Regions from separate parts of the Exiguobacterium sp. MH3 genome, predicted to be linked through region 1. Evidence: riboswitches for the same ligand, from Rfam matches in the RefSeq annotation. Region 1 holds a riboswitch; each other region holds the start of a gene.
The links. Region 1 has a riboswitch for S-adenosylmethionine ahead of U719_RS15790 (LLM class flavin-dependent oxidoreductase). Riboswitches for the same ligand answer to the same signal wherever they lie in the genome.
Positions count from the first base shown of each region.

Region 2: another riboswitch for S-adenosylmethionine. It lies ahead of U719_RS13645 (methionine ABC transporter ATP-binding protein); the one in region 1 lies ahead of U719_RS15790 (LLM class flavin-dependent oxidoreductase).
Region 3: another riboswitch for S-adenosylmethionine. It lies ahead of U719_RS12625 (methionine ABC transporter ATP-binding protein); the one in region 1 lies ahead of U719_RS15790 (LLM class flavin-dependent oxidoreductase).
Region 4: another riboswitch for S-adenosylmethionine. It lies ahead of U719_RS15085 (Na+/H+ antiporter NhaC family protein); the one in region 1 lies ahead of U719_RS15790 (LLM class flavin-dependent oxidoreductase).

Region 1 is NC_022794.1:3,046,894-3,051,272, forward strand. Features, by position in the region: gene U719_RS15785 (RimK family alpha-L-glutamate ligase) at 1-378, opposite strand, end outside; gene U719_RS15790 (LLM class flavin-dependent oxidoreductase) at 375-1,433, opposite strand; SAM riboswitch class I at 1,508-1,610, opposite strand; gene U719_RS15795 (DUF975 family protein) at 1,723-2,361, opposite strand; gene U719_RS15800 (DUF2325 domain-containing protein) at 2,425-3,690, opposite strand; gene U719_RS15805 (DUF817 domain-containing protein) at 3,778-4,379, opposite strand, start outside.
Region 2 is NC_022794.1:2,602,207-2,606,585, forward strand. Features, by position in the region: gene U719_RS13635 (alpha-glucosidase) at 1-1,099, opposite strand, end outside; gene U719_RS13640 (aminotransferase class I/II-fold pyridoxal phosphate-dependent enzyme) at 1,248-2,435, shown strand; SAM riboswitch class I at 2,498-2,603, shown strand; gene U719_RS13645 (methionine ABC transporter ATP-binding protein) at 2,688-3,701, shown strand; gene U719_RS13650 (methionine ABC transporter permease) at 3,691-4,356, shown strand.
Region 3 is NC_022794.1:2,397,190-2,401,568, forward strand. Features, by position in the region: gene U719_RS12610 (MFS transporter) at 1-385, opposite strand, end outside; gene U719_RS12615 (MetQ/NlpA family ABC transporter substrate-binding protein) at 465-1,298, opposite strand; gene U719_RS12620 (methionine ABC transporter permease) at 1,331-1,996, opposite strand; gene U719_RS12625 (methionine ABC transporter ATP-binding protein) at 1,993-3,015, opposite strand; SAM riboswitch class I at 3,094-3,198, opposite strand; gene U719_RS12630 (bifunctional cystathionine gamma-lyase/homocysteine desulfhydrase) at 3,256-4,379, opposite strand, start outside.
Region 4 is NC_022794.1:2,898,090-2,902,468, reverse strand. Features, by position in the region: gene U719_RS15095 (aldo/keto reductase) at 1-299, opposite strand, end outside; gene U719_RS15090 (hypothetical protein) at 457-660, shown strand; gene U719_RS15085 (Na+/H+ antiporter NhaC family protein) at 704-2,014, opposite strand; SAM riboswitch class I at 2,095-2,199, opposite strand; gene U719_RS15080 (metal ABC transporter solute-binding protein, Zn/Mn family) at 2,269-3,282, opposite strand; gene U719_RS15075 (alpha/beta hydrolase) at 3,453-4,379, shown strand, end outside.

The DNA.
Region 1 (4,379 bases):
TGCTGCTTGTACGATTTGATCGCGTCCGACGGCAGCCGTCGTCTTCGGTACACGAATCCCAGCCTTACGCAACGCCGTGTATTGATTGACTTTGCTGACTTCTAAACGAAGCGCACGCGTTCCATTAAAGACAGTCCGGTCATGCTCTTCTAACCAAGCGAGGACCCCTTCCGTCAACTCCGGCGCGTAACGATGCCCCCGCGTATGCGAAGAGGCACTCATGCGGCTGTAAAAGACGCCTTCTGGCGGCAGTTCGTCCAGCGGAACGATCCCTTCATTCAAGTGCCACTCTTCATACGGTAACTCGAGTTCTTCGAGACGTTTGATGAGATGGTCCGTCCATTCTTGATTTTCGTGGAGAATATGAATTTTTGTCATGATTGTTGACCTACCTTTCGTTTCGCTTCGACCAGTGGCATTACGTCACGAGCAAAGCGTTCCATTTCTTCGAGTTGTGGTGAGAATTGTAATAAGAGTAACGTGACACCAACAGCTTCGAATGCTAGAATCCGTTCAGCGATTTGTTCTGGTGTTCCGATTAAATTCGGACGTAGACCACGGTTCGAGACGGAATAATCGTTTCGTTCGACCTGTTGCTCCAGTTGCGATTTACTGATGAAATCCTGATAACCGGCATAACCAGCGCTGTCTTCCTTAACGTCCGTGATGCGTTGCCATTCAAGAAGTGCTTCTTCTTCCGTATCCCGACAAATGATGTAGGCAGCAAGACCGAAGCTCTCAAGCGGCGTTTGTCCCGTCGTTTCCCGGCGTACTTTCATGTCATTGATTTTATGGGCTACTTCTTCAACAGTACCCCCATGCATGACATAAGCGTCACAGTGTTCGACGATCGTCCGTTTTCCAGCTTCACTCTCTCCACCGGCGTAGAGCTTGATCCCTGGACGCTGGACTGGCTTCGGATGGAGTTCTGCTTGCTCGATCGTGTAGTGATGACCGGAGAAGCTATACGGTGACGCATCTGCCCATAGTCCCTTCATGACCGTGACGAACTCTTCCGTCCGAGCATAGCGTTCATCGTGTGCTGTGAAGATACCATTGTATTGTTTCGCTTCCTCTGCCCACCACGCTGAAACGACGTTGAGCGTAAAGCGTCCACCACTCAACTGATCGATGTTTGCCGCCATCTTCGCTGTCGTCGCTGGATTATGGAACCCGGGACGAACCGCTGTCATGATCTCAAGGCGTTCCGTCGTTGCAGCAATCGCTGCTGCCGTCGTCCATGCCTCAAGACTCGGTTCCTTGATACCTTTAATATCGTTCAAGTTCAGTTCCGCGATCAACGTCGTCGAGAAGCCGATCCGTTCTGCTGTTTGTGCGACTTGTTTCGCATAATCGAAGGTCGGTGGCATCTGTTCATCCTCGACATTACGTAACCATCCCCCAAAAATCGGTAACCAAAAACCATACTCCACTCCATCGTCCCCCTTATCATAAAAAAACGCTCTTTTCGAAGTTCGAAAAGAGCGACGGTATCTTGTCCTGTCCGCTCTTATCTTCGGAAGGTATCCCTTCCTGGAAGTAGCACCTTCCGCCACGGCGGGGTTGCTGAAGTGTCTTCGGGCCAGTCCCTCGACTTCTCTAGATAAGATGTGTTGCATTCATCGTACAAAATTCACTGAACTAAAGCAACTATTAAACCGTCTTTTCCAATCGGAATTATTTCGAGCATAAAAAATCCCGACATCGTGTCGGGATCCGGTATTAATATGGTGCGACGAAATCTGATGTTGGCTCTGGCGTTTGTTCACCACGAACACGATCATAAAATTTTGCAAAGGTAACACTGAAATATGGTGTAATCCACAAGAATGCTAGGCCGAGGGTAACGATTCCTAAAAGAGCCCAACCAATAAACGACAGTAGAAGAAGGAATGCTTCCATTTTATGCCCGTCCATCATTTTTCGGGAGCGTGTAATGGCCTCTAAGATACCAATCGATGGTTCATCTCGCAAAATATAGAACGTTAGCATGTAAGAAAATGATTTAATGATTCCCGGTACGACTAATAGCAGTAACCATAAGAAGATAAAAAAGAGTTGTACGATGGCTAGACCAATCACTTTGAAAAACATACCATATGGTTCAAATAAATCCGTCACTTTCGTTTCTTCTCCGCGAGCAATCGACATCGCAATCCAAGTCCAACCGACTCCGACCGGGATCAATAAAATCGATACCAACGATACGACGAGATCCATCGTATTAGCTGGTTCATCTATATCTGATCCAAATAATCCAGGCACACCTTGAATGATACTAAACAGAATAACTGTTAGGACTGCGAATCCCCAACGACCGCTGAGCGACTCCTTCGCTGCTTTTTTTAATTGAGATGACATGAGTAAGGTCCTCCTTGAAAAATAAGTTCTCACCTTACTCTACGGCTAATAACTTCTAATGTTTCACTGATTTTTCAATAATTTCCCCTCTTGTTTCTGTTTCAACCAAGCGCGCTCAAGTTGCCGCTCACACGCTGTATATAATGAACGTCGACCGTCGAGGCGTTCCATCGCGAATGGAATACCATGCTTTTTCGCCTGAGCGATGACATGTGCACTCGCTGCATGAGAGACACGGCTCGTCACGACGACGATCGCGTCCGTCTTTTTGGCGAGACAAGCAATCTTTTTCGCGGACTGTGCGTCCCCTGCTAGATGAATTAATTCGATCCCCGTCGGCGCAAAGAACTCACGATAGACAGCGGTCTGTTGTTCGTTTCCAACGATAACAAGACGCATGCCTGTGAAGCGCGTGAAATCTAACGGTGTCTTATCAACGAAATCCATCAATTGTCCCGGTACGGCTGTTGTTACGATCGGTTCAATCGTTTGCTCTTTTGGCATACGGACGCGACGCTGCGCTTTTTTAGCTTTCGGCACCGGTTGCCGTTTCATTTTTCGTGCATACCGATTTGACTTTTTTGTTGTCACAGGCGTCTTCACTACCTGTTGTTCTATCGCTGACGGACGGTTGGATGATGCGTTGACGATCGGCTCTTCATACGTGAACGGATGCTTCCAAGCAATCGTTAATGTATCCTTCCGTCCCCGCCACATGACGAGATCGACAAGTTGCCCTGCTTCTAGTCGGAAATAGCGCATGTCTTCTACCGGTACAACATAATAGAACGATCTGCCCGACTCATCTTGCAGTGGACCATTCACCGTTTCCTCAATGATTCCATGTGCTTTGACGATTGCTTGTTCAAACACGACACGTTCCGGATTCTCTCTCATTCGCTCCGTCGAGACGACGGCTTCAACACGACATATCGTTTTTTGATCATCCTGACGATCGACACGGACCCGGACTTCCATGCCGTGCTCGAGATTCCAATCGCGGACGTCTCGTTCAGAAATATGACTGCCCGACCATTCTAGTAAAGTACCGCCTTTTAACCCCCGCTGAAACGTATAGGCATAACGTTGCTTGCGTACTGGCTCGACCGGTACTTGCGGTGGCATGACGATGGTCTGCTCTAGCTCTATTGCTTCATCGATGACCAATGTTTCTTGAACGTCGCGCGGTGCATAATACGCTGACATCTTGACCCATTCATCGATTCCGTTTACTTCGTCGAGCCAGAGTTGCCAATCTTCATACCGCTCCACGGCCGCTAATTTCATCTGTACCAATTCAGTTGCTCGTTCCATCACCTGTTGCATCATCCATGACCACTTCCTTTGCGTTTTTTTCACTATAGCAACGAAAAAACGCGGAAGTAGTTCAAAAAAACAGCCTGGTTATTTTTTTGCTTAGGTACGTTGTTGAATTTCCACAGCCGGATCCTGACGCTTGTATTTTGCGACGATGACGATCAAAACCGTGATGATCACAAGCAGGAACCAAGAAGACAATTTTCCAAGATCAACGACTGCCCATCCGCCTTCTTGATGCGGATAGACCCAGCCTTTAAAGAACGTTACGATGTTCTCCGCGATCCAAATGAAAAAGGCGATCAATAAAAAGGACAGGACGAGCGGCATCCGGTAGATCGTTTGCTCGATCGTAAAATGAACCCATGACTTATAGAAGACGAGAACGACGAGGACCATCAATAGCCAGCGTGCATCGAAGATCCAGTGGTGGGTGAAGAAGTTGAGATAGACGAGACTCCCGACGCTGATCGCAAGCCAAGGTGGTGGAAATGCTATAAATCGTAAATGAAATCGCCGAAACGCCTGGCAGACATAACTCGCAACGCTTGCGTACATGAATCCTGCATACAATGGAACACCAGCCACTTTCGTCAAAGCGTCTTCCGGATAACTCCAAGATCCGACGTTCACTTTAAACAGTTCAAGGGCTAGACCAATGACGTGAAACAATAAGATCAGTTTGAATTCTTCCATCGTTT
Region 2 (4,379 bases), 440 kb from region 1:
GATAAAGCGACGGATCCGAGAAGCGAATCCCCGTCATCCCGATCTCTTCTCCTTGATACACGTATGGAATGCCCGGTAACGTATGCAACATCAAACCGAGTAGTTTCGCACTCTCAACCCGGTATCGTTCACTGCCGAAGCGCGTCACTTGTCGTGTATGATCATGGTTGTTGAGGAACTGTGAATTGACACCTAATGGGTATAAGACGTCGTACCAGCGTTTTTGAATCTCCTTGAATCGTAAGAGATCCATCGCTTCCATGTCGTCCGCGATTTCGAAGTGAAACAGTGTCCGGAGTTCTTTTCGTTCGTCACTGACATATAACAGTCCATCTTCTGGACCGACGAACGGAATCTCACCGACTGTAAACAAGTCTTTACCAGCGAGAACATTCGCATGCATCTCCTGCAAGAAGTCATGCACACCTGGCTGATTCCCAAGGTACGAGAGATCAAACGGATTGGCGACATCCTCGAACGACCGTTTTTTGATCAAGTTGATGACATCCATCCGGAAGCCGTCGATCCCTTGAGCAATCCACCAGTTCATCATATCGTAGATTGCTTGCCTCACAGCTGGGTGCTCCCAGTTCAAGTCCGGTTGTTCTTTGGCGAAGGAATGAAAATAATACTGCCCGCGCTCTTCACTCCACGTCCACGGACTTGGCGCAAAGTACGAGCGCCAGTTGTTCGGAGGCGTCTCTTTCGTGCCGTCTTTCCAGATGTACCAGTCATCCTTATCGTTGATCCGCTCACATGACTGACGGAACCAGGCATGCTGGTCACTCGTATGGTTCACGACTAAATCGAGAATGATCTTTAATCCACGGGCATGAGCAGCCGTGATCAACTCCTGGAGATCTCCCATCGTTCCCGCTTTTTTCATGATCTCGTAATAATCGGCAATATCATAGCCGTTATCGACGTCCGGGGAACGATAACATGGATTCAGCCACACGACATCGACACCAAGTGAAGCGATGTAATCAAGCTTCTCGATGACACCTCTTAAATCACCGATCCCATCCCCGTTCGAATCTTTAAAGCTACGCCAGTAGACTTGATAGACGACTGCCTCTTTCCAGTTAGCTCGCTTCATCTTCCCACTCCTCTCCCTACTCTTTATTCCCGCTCCACTTATCTGTACCTGTTTATCCGACAATTTTTTTAAATTTCGAAAAAGTTCTTTTCTTTTGACTGAATATTCGTTATCCTTGACGACAATACCACGAAGGAGGCATTCATCCATGAAACATTTCGCTCCATCCATCGCCATTGATCGGCTTCCTGCTCCCGTCTTCGCTGAACTTGCGAACCGAATCGGTGCTGTAAAAGCTGCCGGACATGATGTCATCACACTTGGTCAAGGAACACCCGACCAAACGACGCCTGTACATATTCTCGATGCCTTAAAACAAGCCATCGACGAGCCAACGAACCTTCAATATCCACCATTTCGTGGACATGATTTTCTAAAACAAGCTGTCGCAAACTTTTACGCGACTGAATTCGGTGTCACGATCGATCCGGCAACGGAAGTCGCGATTCTCCTCGGCAGTAAAGCCGGAATCGTCGCCTTACCGCAGACGATCGTCAACCCTGGAGAAGGTGTCATCGTCCCGGATCCAGGATACCCGGATTACCTGTCTGGTGCAGCACTTGCTGGCGCTTACCCGATTACGCTTCCGTTGCTCGAGAAAAATGATTTCTTGCCGGATTATGACTTACTTGATACGACGGACGTTGAGCGTGCCCGGATGTTGTTCCTCAACTACCCGAGTAATCCGACGGGTGCGACCGCGACGGCAGAAGCCTTCGAACAGACAGTCGCTTTCGCCGATGCCCATGATATCTGTGTCGTTCATGACTTAGCATACGGCGGTATCAGTTTCGATGGTCCGACGCGAAGTTTCTTGCAGACGGAAGGGGCAAAAGACGTCGGAATCGAGCTATTCTCACTCTCAAAACGCTTCAACATGTCCGGCTTCCGGATTGCCTTTGCCATCGGAAATCCGTCCGTCATCTCAAGCATCGAAACGTACCAAGAACATCTCTACGTCAGTGCCTTCACACCGATTCAGCATGCGGCGACCGTCGCCCTCACGAGTGACCAGACGTGCGTCCGTGAGTTAAGTCGCTTGTATGAAACACGACGCGATGCGTTGTTCGCAAAACTTGATGCAATCGGCTGGAGTGGACCACGCCCGGGCGGTTCCTTCTTCGTCTGGCTTCCTGTTCCTGAAGGTTACACGTCCCAGAGCTTCACCGATCATCTACTTGACGAAGCGCACGTCGCTGTGACCCCTGGATCCTTCTTCGGCGAACACGGTGAAGGCTACGTCCGGATCAGCTTGATTGCTGACGTCGAACGTCTAGAAGAAGCCGTCGATCGAATCGGAACGCTCAACCTATTCCGGACACCTGTTGCGGAATAATTCTGAAAAAACATTTGACAGATGGGAATCATTTCCGTTAAAGTAAATCCCAACAGCATAACTACTTATCGAGAGCGACCGAGGGATTAGGCCCAACGACGTCCGGCAACCACCTGTAAGGAACGGTGCCACATCCTACAGAATGATTTTCATTCTGAGAGATAAGTTACGAAATCTTACACTTTCGTCGCTTTTTTCTGGTTGCTCTGCTACTAGGAAAAAGCGACTTTTTTTGTATGAGGAGATGAGCGGATGATTGAATTCAAACACATTACAAAACGGTTCGTCCGAGACCGGACCCCGATTTTTGCCTTACGGGATGTCGATTTGACGATCCAAAAAGGAGAAATCTTCGGAATCATTGGCGAGTCTGGTGCCGGTAAAAGTACGTTGCTTCGCCTAATCAATGGGCTCGAGCATCCGACACAAGGAACCGTCAAGGTCGACGGTGTCTCGCTTGGCGGGATGTCAAAAGCAGATTTGCGTCAACTTCGCTTGCGGACAGGAATGATCTTTCAGCATTTCCAATTGATCCAGTCGCGCAACGTCGCGGATAACATCGCTTTTGCGCTCAAGGCCGCTGGCGTCAAACGAGCAGATTTCCCGGAGCGGATTCGCGAACTCGTCTCGCTCGTCGGACTTGAAGGATTTGAGACGAACTTCCCGAGTCAATTAAGCGGTGGGCAGAAACAGCGCGTCGGGATTGCCCGGGCACTCGCAAACAATCCGACCGTCTTGTTATGTGATGAAGCGACATCCGCTCTTGACCCCGTTACGACACTACAGATCCTTGAACTGCTGAAGGATTTGAATGAACGACTCGGGTTGACGATCGTCCTCATCACGCATGAGATTGATGTCGTCAAACAGATTTGCCATCGTGTCGCGGTCATGTCACAAGGTGAAGTCGTTGAAGTCGCCTCAACCTATGACTTGTTCAGTCAAGCTAAGCATCCGGTGACGCAACATTATGTCGATACGGCACTACAAATCGAATTGCCGGAACGCATTTTACAGGCAACCCCAGGCAAGATCATCCGCTTGCAGTTCACGGGCGAAAAGACCGGTGAGAGTACGTTATCAGAAGCGATCCGCCGTTACGATATCTCAGTCAGTATCTTGCACGGCAAGGTCGACTACATTCAAGACGTCGCCTTCGGTGTCCTCATTGTCAGCTTGACGGGATCATCCAATCAAATCGCTCTTGCCCTCGACTGGCTCGCGACGGAACTTCATGCACTCGAGGTGATTCAGGATGTGGCTTGATCGTATTCAAACGATGTTACCTGAGCTCTTGAAGGCACTCGGCGAGACAGCATGGATGGTCGGAATTTCACTTGCTTTCGCATTGGTCGTCGGGATTCCGCTCGGAATTCTCTTGTTCGTCACCGACCGCGGATTATTTTTTCAAAACCTTGCCGTCCGCCGTGTTCTTGACTTCGTCGTCAACATCGTCCGGTCGCTACCGTTCATCATCTTGCTGGTTGCCCTCATTCCGTTGACGAAGTTCTTACTCGACAATACAATCGGTCCGACGGCAGCGTCCGTCAGCCTTAGTGTCGCAGCGATTCCGTTTCTCGCACGCCTTGTCGAAACATCACTCCGCGAGATTCCGCCTGGTTTGATTGAAGCAGCGGAAGCCTGTGGGGCGAAACCATTGCGGATCATCGTCAGTGTCCTCTTACCGGAAGCACTCCCTGGCATCATTCAGGGCATCACATTAACGACGATCAGCTTGATTGGCTTCTCAGCGATGGCTGGTATCGTCGGCGGCGGTGGTGTCGGTGACCTCGCGATCCGTTTCGGTTACTATCGCTACGATAATCTCATCATGATCGTGACGATCGTCGTGCTCATCGTCATCGTTCAAAGTATTCAAGCACTTGGCAATCAACTGGCGCGAAAAACAGATAAACGCTAATCACACATACAAAGGGAGAGTGG
Region 3 (4,379 bases), 650 kb from region 1:
CGTCCGTCGTATCACTGATCAAGGCACGGGCGGATGGTTCAAAAATCGAACGACAGACCCCGTTCAAAGCACTGAGCGTAAAGAATGCCCAGAATGTCTCGACTTGTGCCAGCGCAATGAAGACGATCGCGAATCCGATCGTTCCGGCAAGCATCATCGCCCGGCGACCATACCGGTCCGACAAGGTGCCGCCGATGAAACTCATGACGAGACTGGCGATCGCCGAGATACTGAGTACCCAGCCAACATCGACAGGATCAAATTTCAGGACGGTCGTCATGTAGATGGCGAAGAACGGCATCGTGATGAACGTTCCGAGACGTGAGAAAAACGTCCCGAACAAGACCCCGAGTGTCAACGGATGCAGTTGACGTATGCGTTGCATATGATTCCCCCTAACCCCTGTTTCAGACAAATGAAAAGCATCCTTCCATTATATAGGAAGGATGCCGGCTTCGGTGAACTTATTTGCTGACTGGAACGACCGCACCTTTGTACTTGTCGAGGATCCAATCTTGGTTTTTCTTTTCGTGCAGAACGTCAAGAAGTGCTGTGACACGCTTGTCTTTTTCATCGCCATCACGTGTAACGATGATGTTGACGTATGGTGAAGACTCATCTTCTGAAGCGATCGCGTCTTTCAATGGGTTCAGACCGTTATCGATCGCATAGTTCGTGTTGATGAGGACGGCGTCGCCTTCATTGTTTTTGTAAGCTTGCGGAAGAAGTGATGCTTCGATGTTCGTCTTGAACTTGAGTTTCTTCGGGTTCTCCGCGATATCACCGAGTTGTGCATCTGTCGTTTTACCGTCTTTAAGCTTGATCAATCCTTCATTTTGAAGGAACGTCAAGACACGACCGCGTTCCGCGACGTTTGAGCTCGTTAAGATCGTTGCACCGTTTGGTAACTTATCGAGTGACTTGTATTTCTTCGAGTAAATACCGAGTGGTTCAACGTGGACGCCACCTGCGTTCGCGAACTTATATGATTTGTTTTCTTTCTCTTGTTGCTCGAGATACGGTACGTGCTGGAAGTAGTTCGCATCGATTTCTTTTGAAGCGAGCGCTTTGTTCGGAAGTACGTAATCTTGGAACTTCTTGATTTCAAGCTTGTAACCTTTTGCTTCGTATTCTTTTTTGACGTGCTCAAGAATCTCAGCGTGCGGTACGTTCGAAGCACCAACGACGAGTGTTTTGTCGTCGCTACCTGATCCTGATGATTTTTCGCCACATGCAGCAAGGCTAATAGCTAAGACGGATACAGCAGCAGTACCTACGAATTTTTTCCAAGTTTTCATGAATGATTCCTCCAATATGATTAAGTTTCGAATTAACGTTTATCGATTGCGCGGATCAGCAAGTCACCAATGATTTGGATGACGAAGACGATCGCTAAGATTAAGAGTGTCGCAATGACGATGACATCGTTTTGAGAACGCTGGAATCCTTCGATGAAGGCCATGTCCCCAAGTCCACCTCCGCCGACTACTCCGGCCATTGCCGTATAACCGACAAGTGAGACGAGTGTGACCGTGATACCAGAAACGATGGCAGGCAACGCTTCCGGGATTAAGACTTTATAGATGATCTGGAACTTCGTCGCGCCCATCGATTCGGCTGCCTCGATGACACCTTTATCGACTTCGCGTAACGCGAGTTCAACCATCCGACCGTAAAATGGTGCAGCACCGAAGATCAGTGCCGGTAGTGCTGCCGTTGGTCCGAGGAACGAACCGACGATTGCCGTCGTAAATGGAATCAATAAAATCAGTAAGATGATGAACGGAATCGAACGGAAGACGTTGACGACCAAGCTCAACACTGAATAGAACGCCCGATTCTTGAACAATAACTCTTCGTTTGTCGCATACAATAGTAAACCAATGATCAAACCGAGGACGAATGTCGAAACCCCAGCGATTGCCGTCATATAGACGGTACTGCCTGTCGCTTCCCACACCATGTCCCAATCTAGATTGTCAAAGAATGAAATCATCGGTGATCCACCTCCACTTCAACATCACTGGCTTGAAGCTTCGTGATGACCGCTTGTGTTGCTTCTGTTTCCCCGATCAACTGAATGAACAGTGTACCGAGTGCCCCTTCCTGTGATTGACCGACGTTTCCGCCGATGATATTGAACAGGACCGGCGAATCCTTCATGACTTCCGCGAGGATCGGGCTTTCTGCTGTCGATCCGACGAACGTCAACTGAACGATTTTTCCGGTTGGGTACCGTTCGCGTAGTTTCGCGAACGTTAACTCGTTCTCCGACGGCGACGTCAATTGTTTGACGAATTCCTTCGTCATCGCTTGCTTCGGATGACGGAAGACTTCTGCGACCGGTCCTTGCTCGACGATTTTACCGGCTTCCATGACGGCGACCCGGTGACAGATTTTTTGAATGACGTGCATCTCGTGTGTGATCAAGACGATCGTCAGTTTCAGTTTTTCATTGATGTCGACGAGTAACTCAAGGATTGAGTCCGTCGTCTTCGGATCGAGTGCACTTGTTGCCTCGTCACATAAGAGAACGTCCGGGTTCGATGCCAGTGCCCGAGCGATACCGACACGTTGTTTTTGACCACCGGATAATTGTGACGGATAGGCTTTTTCGCGTCCGTCCAAACCAACGAGTTGGATCAGTTCCGCGACCCGTTCCTTGCGGTGTGCTTTCGGGAAGCCACCGAGCTCGAGTGGGAACATGATGTTCTCTTCAACCGTCCGTGACCATAGTAAGTTGAAGTGTTGGAAGACCATCGAGACATTCTTGCGGACGCCTCGTAATTCCTTAGGTTTTAGTGATGTCATTTCAACACCATCGATTTGGATCGAACCACTCGTTGGTGCTTCGAGCATATTCAGTAATCGGATCAGGGTCGATTTCCCTGCTCCGGAATAACCGATTATTCCAAAAATTTCACCGCGCTCGATTGTCAGATCGACATTCGCGACGGCTTCGACCGCTCCGCGCTTTGAGCGATAAATCTTTCCTACGTCTTGTAAACGAATCACAACTGTCCCTCCTAAAATAAAAAAAGTGCGCGCGTTTTAGAGCAAACGCGCGCACTTTTCAGTACACAAAACCATTTGCTCTCATCTCCCAGACTTTTGTCTGCTGGAATTAGCACCACTTCGGATTAGATCCGCGGTTGCCGGGTTTCATCGGGCCAGTCCCTCCACCACTCTCGATAAGAGTTTCGGTATTAAGTTTGTAGAATATATTCTGAATATTAGCAGGGGTTATTTTTGTTGTCAAACAGTTTTTTCAGAAACTTTTTCGAGGAACGTGAAAGCACGTGTTAAGTCTTCTTTCAAATCTTCCGCATCCTCAAGTCCAACTGAAATCCGAACGAGACCGTCCGTGATGCCGAGTTCTGCCCGACGTTCTGCTGGGATCGACGCGTGCGTCATCCGTGCAGGCACCGAAATCAGACTCTCGACGGCACCAAGACTCTCAGCGAGTGTGAAGAAGTGTGTCGCCTCGACGAGTTTTTCTGCGTTCGCTGCTGAACCGACATCAAAGCTGATCATCCCACCAAATCCAGTCGCTTGTTTCGCTTGGATGTCGTGACCAGGATGCGATGCAAGTCCTGGGTAGAAGATGTTCGAGACGATGTCTTGCGCTTGTAGGAACGCAACGAGATCATGTGCTGTCTCTTCGATCGCATCCATCCGGATACCGAGTGTACGAAGACCACGGACGAGCAAGAAGCTGTCTTGCGGTCCAAGCACGCCGCCTGTCGAGTTTTGAATGAAGTGCAGCTCTTCGCCGAGCGCATCATCTTTGACGACGACAAGTCCAGCGACGACGTCCGAATGTCCGCCAATGTATTTCGTCGCACTGTGCAAGACGATGTCTGCACCAAGTGCGAGTGGTTGTTGATGGTATGGTGTCGCGAACGTGTTGTCGACGACGAGTTTAAGATCGTGACGTTTGGCGATTGTTGCGATTGCTTCAATGTCCGTAACTTTCAACAACGGGTTCGTCGGTGTTTCGACGTAGACTATCTTCGTGTTGTCTTGGATCGCTGCTTCCGTTGCCGCAAGATCCGTCGTATCGACGAATGTCACTTGGATGTTGAACTTCGGTAAGACGCGTTGCATCAAGCGGAACGTACCACCGTAGACGTCATCCGTCATGACGATGTGGTCGCCAGACTCAAGCAAGTGGAAGACGGCATGGATCGCTGCCATCCCAGAACCGAACGCAAAACCACGTGCGCCGCCCTCGAGATCCGCAATCAATCGTTCGATGCTCGTCCGTGTCGGGTTCGCTGTCCGTGAGTATTCGTATCCGTCCTTAAGTTGACCGATTTTATCCTGCTTGTATGTGCTTGTTTGATAGATTGGAGGTGTGACGGCTCCTGTTGCCCGAT
Region 4 (4,379 bases), 150 kb from region 1:
TAATCTGTTTCGAGACGTTCGAGCGATTCTGCGAATGCTTCCTTCGTCCGACCGGCACGAATATCATCGTTCCAGACTTTTGACGTTAAGAAGAGATCCTCACGTTTCACGCCGCTTTCCTTGATTCCTTTTGCGACACCGCGCTCGTTTTTGTAGACAGCAGCTGTATCGATGTGACGATAGCCGACACGTAGTGCTTCAGCGACAGCAGCAGGTGCTTCTGTCTCTTCATCTACTTGCCAGACACCGAATCCGATTTGGGGAATCGTAATACCGTTTGAAAGTTTTGCGTATTGCATGTGTTACTCCTCCTCATAAAACGTAGTTTAGATTTGCTCGTTTAGTTTAGCATGAACGAACGAAGACGTCCGTTTCCATGCTCATGGAGGAATGAAATAAGGTAAAATAGAAAAGAATCATGAGATTTAATCGTGTGTTAAAAGAGGGGGAGAAAAGATGGCTCAAAAGAATAAAAAGCTATCCAAATGTACTTGGCTTAGTATTGGCGCCTTGTTAGTAACGCAGGCAGTGGGTCTGTTTCTTAGTGCGCGAAAGTCAGGACGTAATCCATGGGTTTGGGGAGGTGCTGGACTCGTTCAATTCCCGCTTCCGGCAATCGCTTACTTAATCTTAGAACGACAAGCGAAGCAGAAAAAATAATAAAACAGATCCAATCGTCGACGCGATTGGACCTGTTTTATGGTTACGAAGAAATTCTTTCTTGCTTCGTCGCTGTCTTCTTCATGCGTGGCAATCCAAAGAAGATGGCAATCGATCCACAGACGAAGAGCAGGAACGGATAGAACAGATACGGAATCAGTTCCGGTGAAGCCGTTTTCGTCAATTCTGCTGCAATCAAGAGTTGCGCGCCATACGGAATGATGCCTTGGATACCACAAGAGAAGATATCGAGAATACTCGCTGATTTCTTACGATCAATCTCGTACGTATCAGCGATTTCAGCCGCCAGTGGTCCAGCGACGAGAATCGAGATCGTATTGTTCGCCGTTGCGAGATTCGTCGCACTGACGAGTGCTGCCATACTGAATTCGGCACCGCGACGCTGAGAAATCTTGCGCGTCAACGTCTCTTTCAAGTAGACGATTCCACCGTTGAACGTGATCAAGCTGACGAGACCACCCATGAGGAGTGTCAAGATGGAAATCTCCGCCATGCCCATCATTCCTTTTGACATCGAGAGGACGAAACCGCTTAAGCCGAAGCTACCGTCAATCATACCGATGATACCAGTGAGCAATGTACCACCGACGAGGACAAGGATGACGTTGACACCAAATAGCGCAAGGACGATGACAGCGAGATATGGAATCAGCTTGTAGAACTCGAATGCTTTGGCCGTTACCGCATCGCCAGAGCCAGAAACGAACGCAAGTAAGATGATCGTCAAGATAGCAGCTGGGAGAACGATCATGAAGTTCGTCCGGAACTTATCGCGCATGTTCGTTTTTTGGGTACGGACGGCAGCGATCGTTGTATCCGAGATGAACGACAGGTTATCGCCGAACATCGAACCACCAACGACTGACGCTGCTGCGATCGCAACGTTGATGCCTGTCGCTTCATGAATACCGAAGGCGATCGGCGCGAGTGCAGCAATCGTTCCAGTCGATGTTCCCATTGCCATCGAGATGAAGGCAGCGATGATGAACAGACCACTCATCAGTAATGACGGAGGTAGGAACGTCAAAGCAGCATTGACGGTTGCATCGATGGCACCGATTGCTTCTGCCGTTCCAGAAAACGTACCGGCTAATAAGAAGATGAAGACCATGATCATGATATCGGGATTTCCGGCACCCGTTGCGATTCGTTCGACCGTTTGATTGATGGATCCTTTCGTTGTGATTGCAGCAAAGATCAAAGCGATCAATGCGGCGATAAGGATCGGAAATTTGTAAAAGTCGTCATAGAAGATCCCGGCTCCGATGAAGAGGACCAGGAATACGACGAGGGGAAGCAGTGCCCATTTGTTAGGCGTGATCGTTTCATTCATTGTTGACACCTCGTTTCTCAAAGATACAAAAAAGACCCCTTCGCAAGAAAGAAGGAGGTCTTTATGAAATAAAGACGCTCTTCTTATCTCTCAAGCTTTCGCTTGCTGGATTTGGCACAGTACGAATCAAATCGTCCGCTGCCGAAACATCATTGGGCCAGTCCCTCCGTTTCTCGCGATAAAAAGAAGTCATTCAATTGTTGTAAAACACGTTTCTTACCGTACCGCATTGAGTAACGCGTGTCAACTGTACTTTACTGAAGTGCTTGTTTTAACGTCTGGACGTTTTCTTCCATCAATTTAAAATAAGAGCTGTTTTGCTGTGCTTTCGTGACGGACTCTAGATTATGAATCGTCACGGATTCAGCTCCGATTTCTTTTTGGATGACACGTGCGACCTTCGGTGAGACCGTCTCTTCGAACGCGACGTATTTCAAATCATGCATCCGTGCTTCTTTCACTAAAGCAGCCAGTTGCTTTTGTGACGGTTCATCGGAAGGAGAAATTCCCGCGATCGGCAGTTGTGTGAAACCATATCGTTCTGCGAGGTAACCGTAAGCGGCATGCGTAACGAGAAGTTCTTTTTTCGATCCATCAGCGACGGCTTGTTTGAATTCTTTATCTAGTGCGTCAGCTTGCTGATCGAACGCTTTTAAGTTTTTCTCGAATGTCGCTTTGTCTTTTGGTACTTCTTTTGATAAAGCAGTTGTAATCGAGCGTGCCATTGCTTTTGCATTGGTAGGATCGAGCCAGACGTGTGGATCGTATTTTCCGTGGTCATGGCCTTCTTCTTCATGCGCAGGTTCATCCGTTGCGTGATCATCGTGCCCTTCTTCTTCGTGGGCATGTTCGTCTTCACTATGCCCCTCTTCTTCATGTGCATGAAGCGTAGCATCAGATTCCAGTAAGTTGACGTCCTTACTCGTCTCGACGAAGCGGACGTCCGTGCCGTTTAGACTCTCCTGAATTTTTTTCGAATATGGCTCGAGCGTCGTGCCCGTTAAGAGGAACAAGTCACCCTTAGCAATTTCAGTGAGTTGTTTTGACGTCGGCTCGTAAGAGTGAGGATCTGCTCCAGGTGGGACGATCATCTTGACGTCGACTTGATCACCACCGATTTCGCGGGCAATAGCAGCTGTTGCGAACGTCGATGCATAGACTTCTGTCTGGGTTTTATCTGAAGTCGATGAATCGGTATTCGAACCGCAAGCGGCGAGGACACTTGCACTCGCGAAGGCGATTGTTAAAGCAGGAATAATTTTTTTCATTATATGATACCTCCATTATTAAAACGTAACAATTCCGATTTGGACTTTCTCACTATAGCGGAACGCTGGTGAAGCGTCAAGTAGGAATACCGAGGCGTTCGACATCTTTTAAAACGGGGTAGAAGGATAATAAAGTGAAGAAACTGGCACGTCTTTTTGGAGGTGATCAAGTGAAACGTGAAACTGCATGGCTAATGGGGGGAGCTGCATTATTGACGACGGCAGCAGCGGGAGCGAGTATTTGGAACAATTATGGTGCACTACTTCGATGGACCGAACCCGCCTTGCCACTCACAGAAAAACAACTTGCACCGCGGACACTCATCTATAAACAGGTGGGGGACCGCACCTTACAGCTCGATCTCTATTATCCGCCGGGGGAAGGACCGTTTCCAGTTGCCATCTATGCACACGGTGGTGCATTCGTTCGTGGGGAGCGTGATGACATATTCTGCTTTAGTCCAATCGTTGACCGCCTACTTGAACTCGGAGTTGCCGTCTGTAGTATTGAGTATCGTTTGTTCGAAGAGGGCAGTTATTTTCCGGATAACCTCGAGGATGTACGGGATGCGTTATGTTTTTTGAACAAGGAAGCAGAGGACCTTCGCATTCTAAGAGGACGGATGATGGTATGGGGAGACTCAGCCGGAGCTGCACTCATGCTGACGACGGCACTTGCCCCATCTGCTTTCGTCGGTGAGCGTGATGAGCGGCACATGCCATTGATCAGTGGTGTGATCGCTTTATATCCACCGACGAACTTTTTGTTGTTTAATTTCATTCAAACTTGGATTGCCCACATTAAGTTCTACAAGGGGGGGCGAGAAGAATGGCGCAAGCTGATGACGCACGTCTCACCCGTCACACATTTATCGTCAGATGCCCCACCAATCATGCTTTTGCACGGTAAAAAAGATCCGATTGTTCCGTTTTCTCAAGCCTTGCATTTCGTTGAGAAAGGAGCAGATGTCGGAGCGGATGTTCGGTTATTTTCCTTTCCGAATGGTACGCACTCACTAGCTAGTTTCGCTCAGACAGAAAATCCGTTAAAGATCGAGCGATTACTTGAACGAATTGAACATTTCACCTGTCAGGTA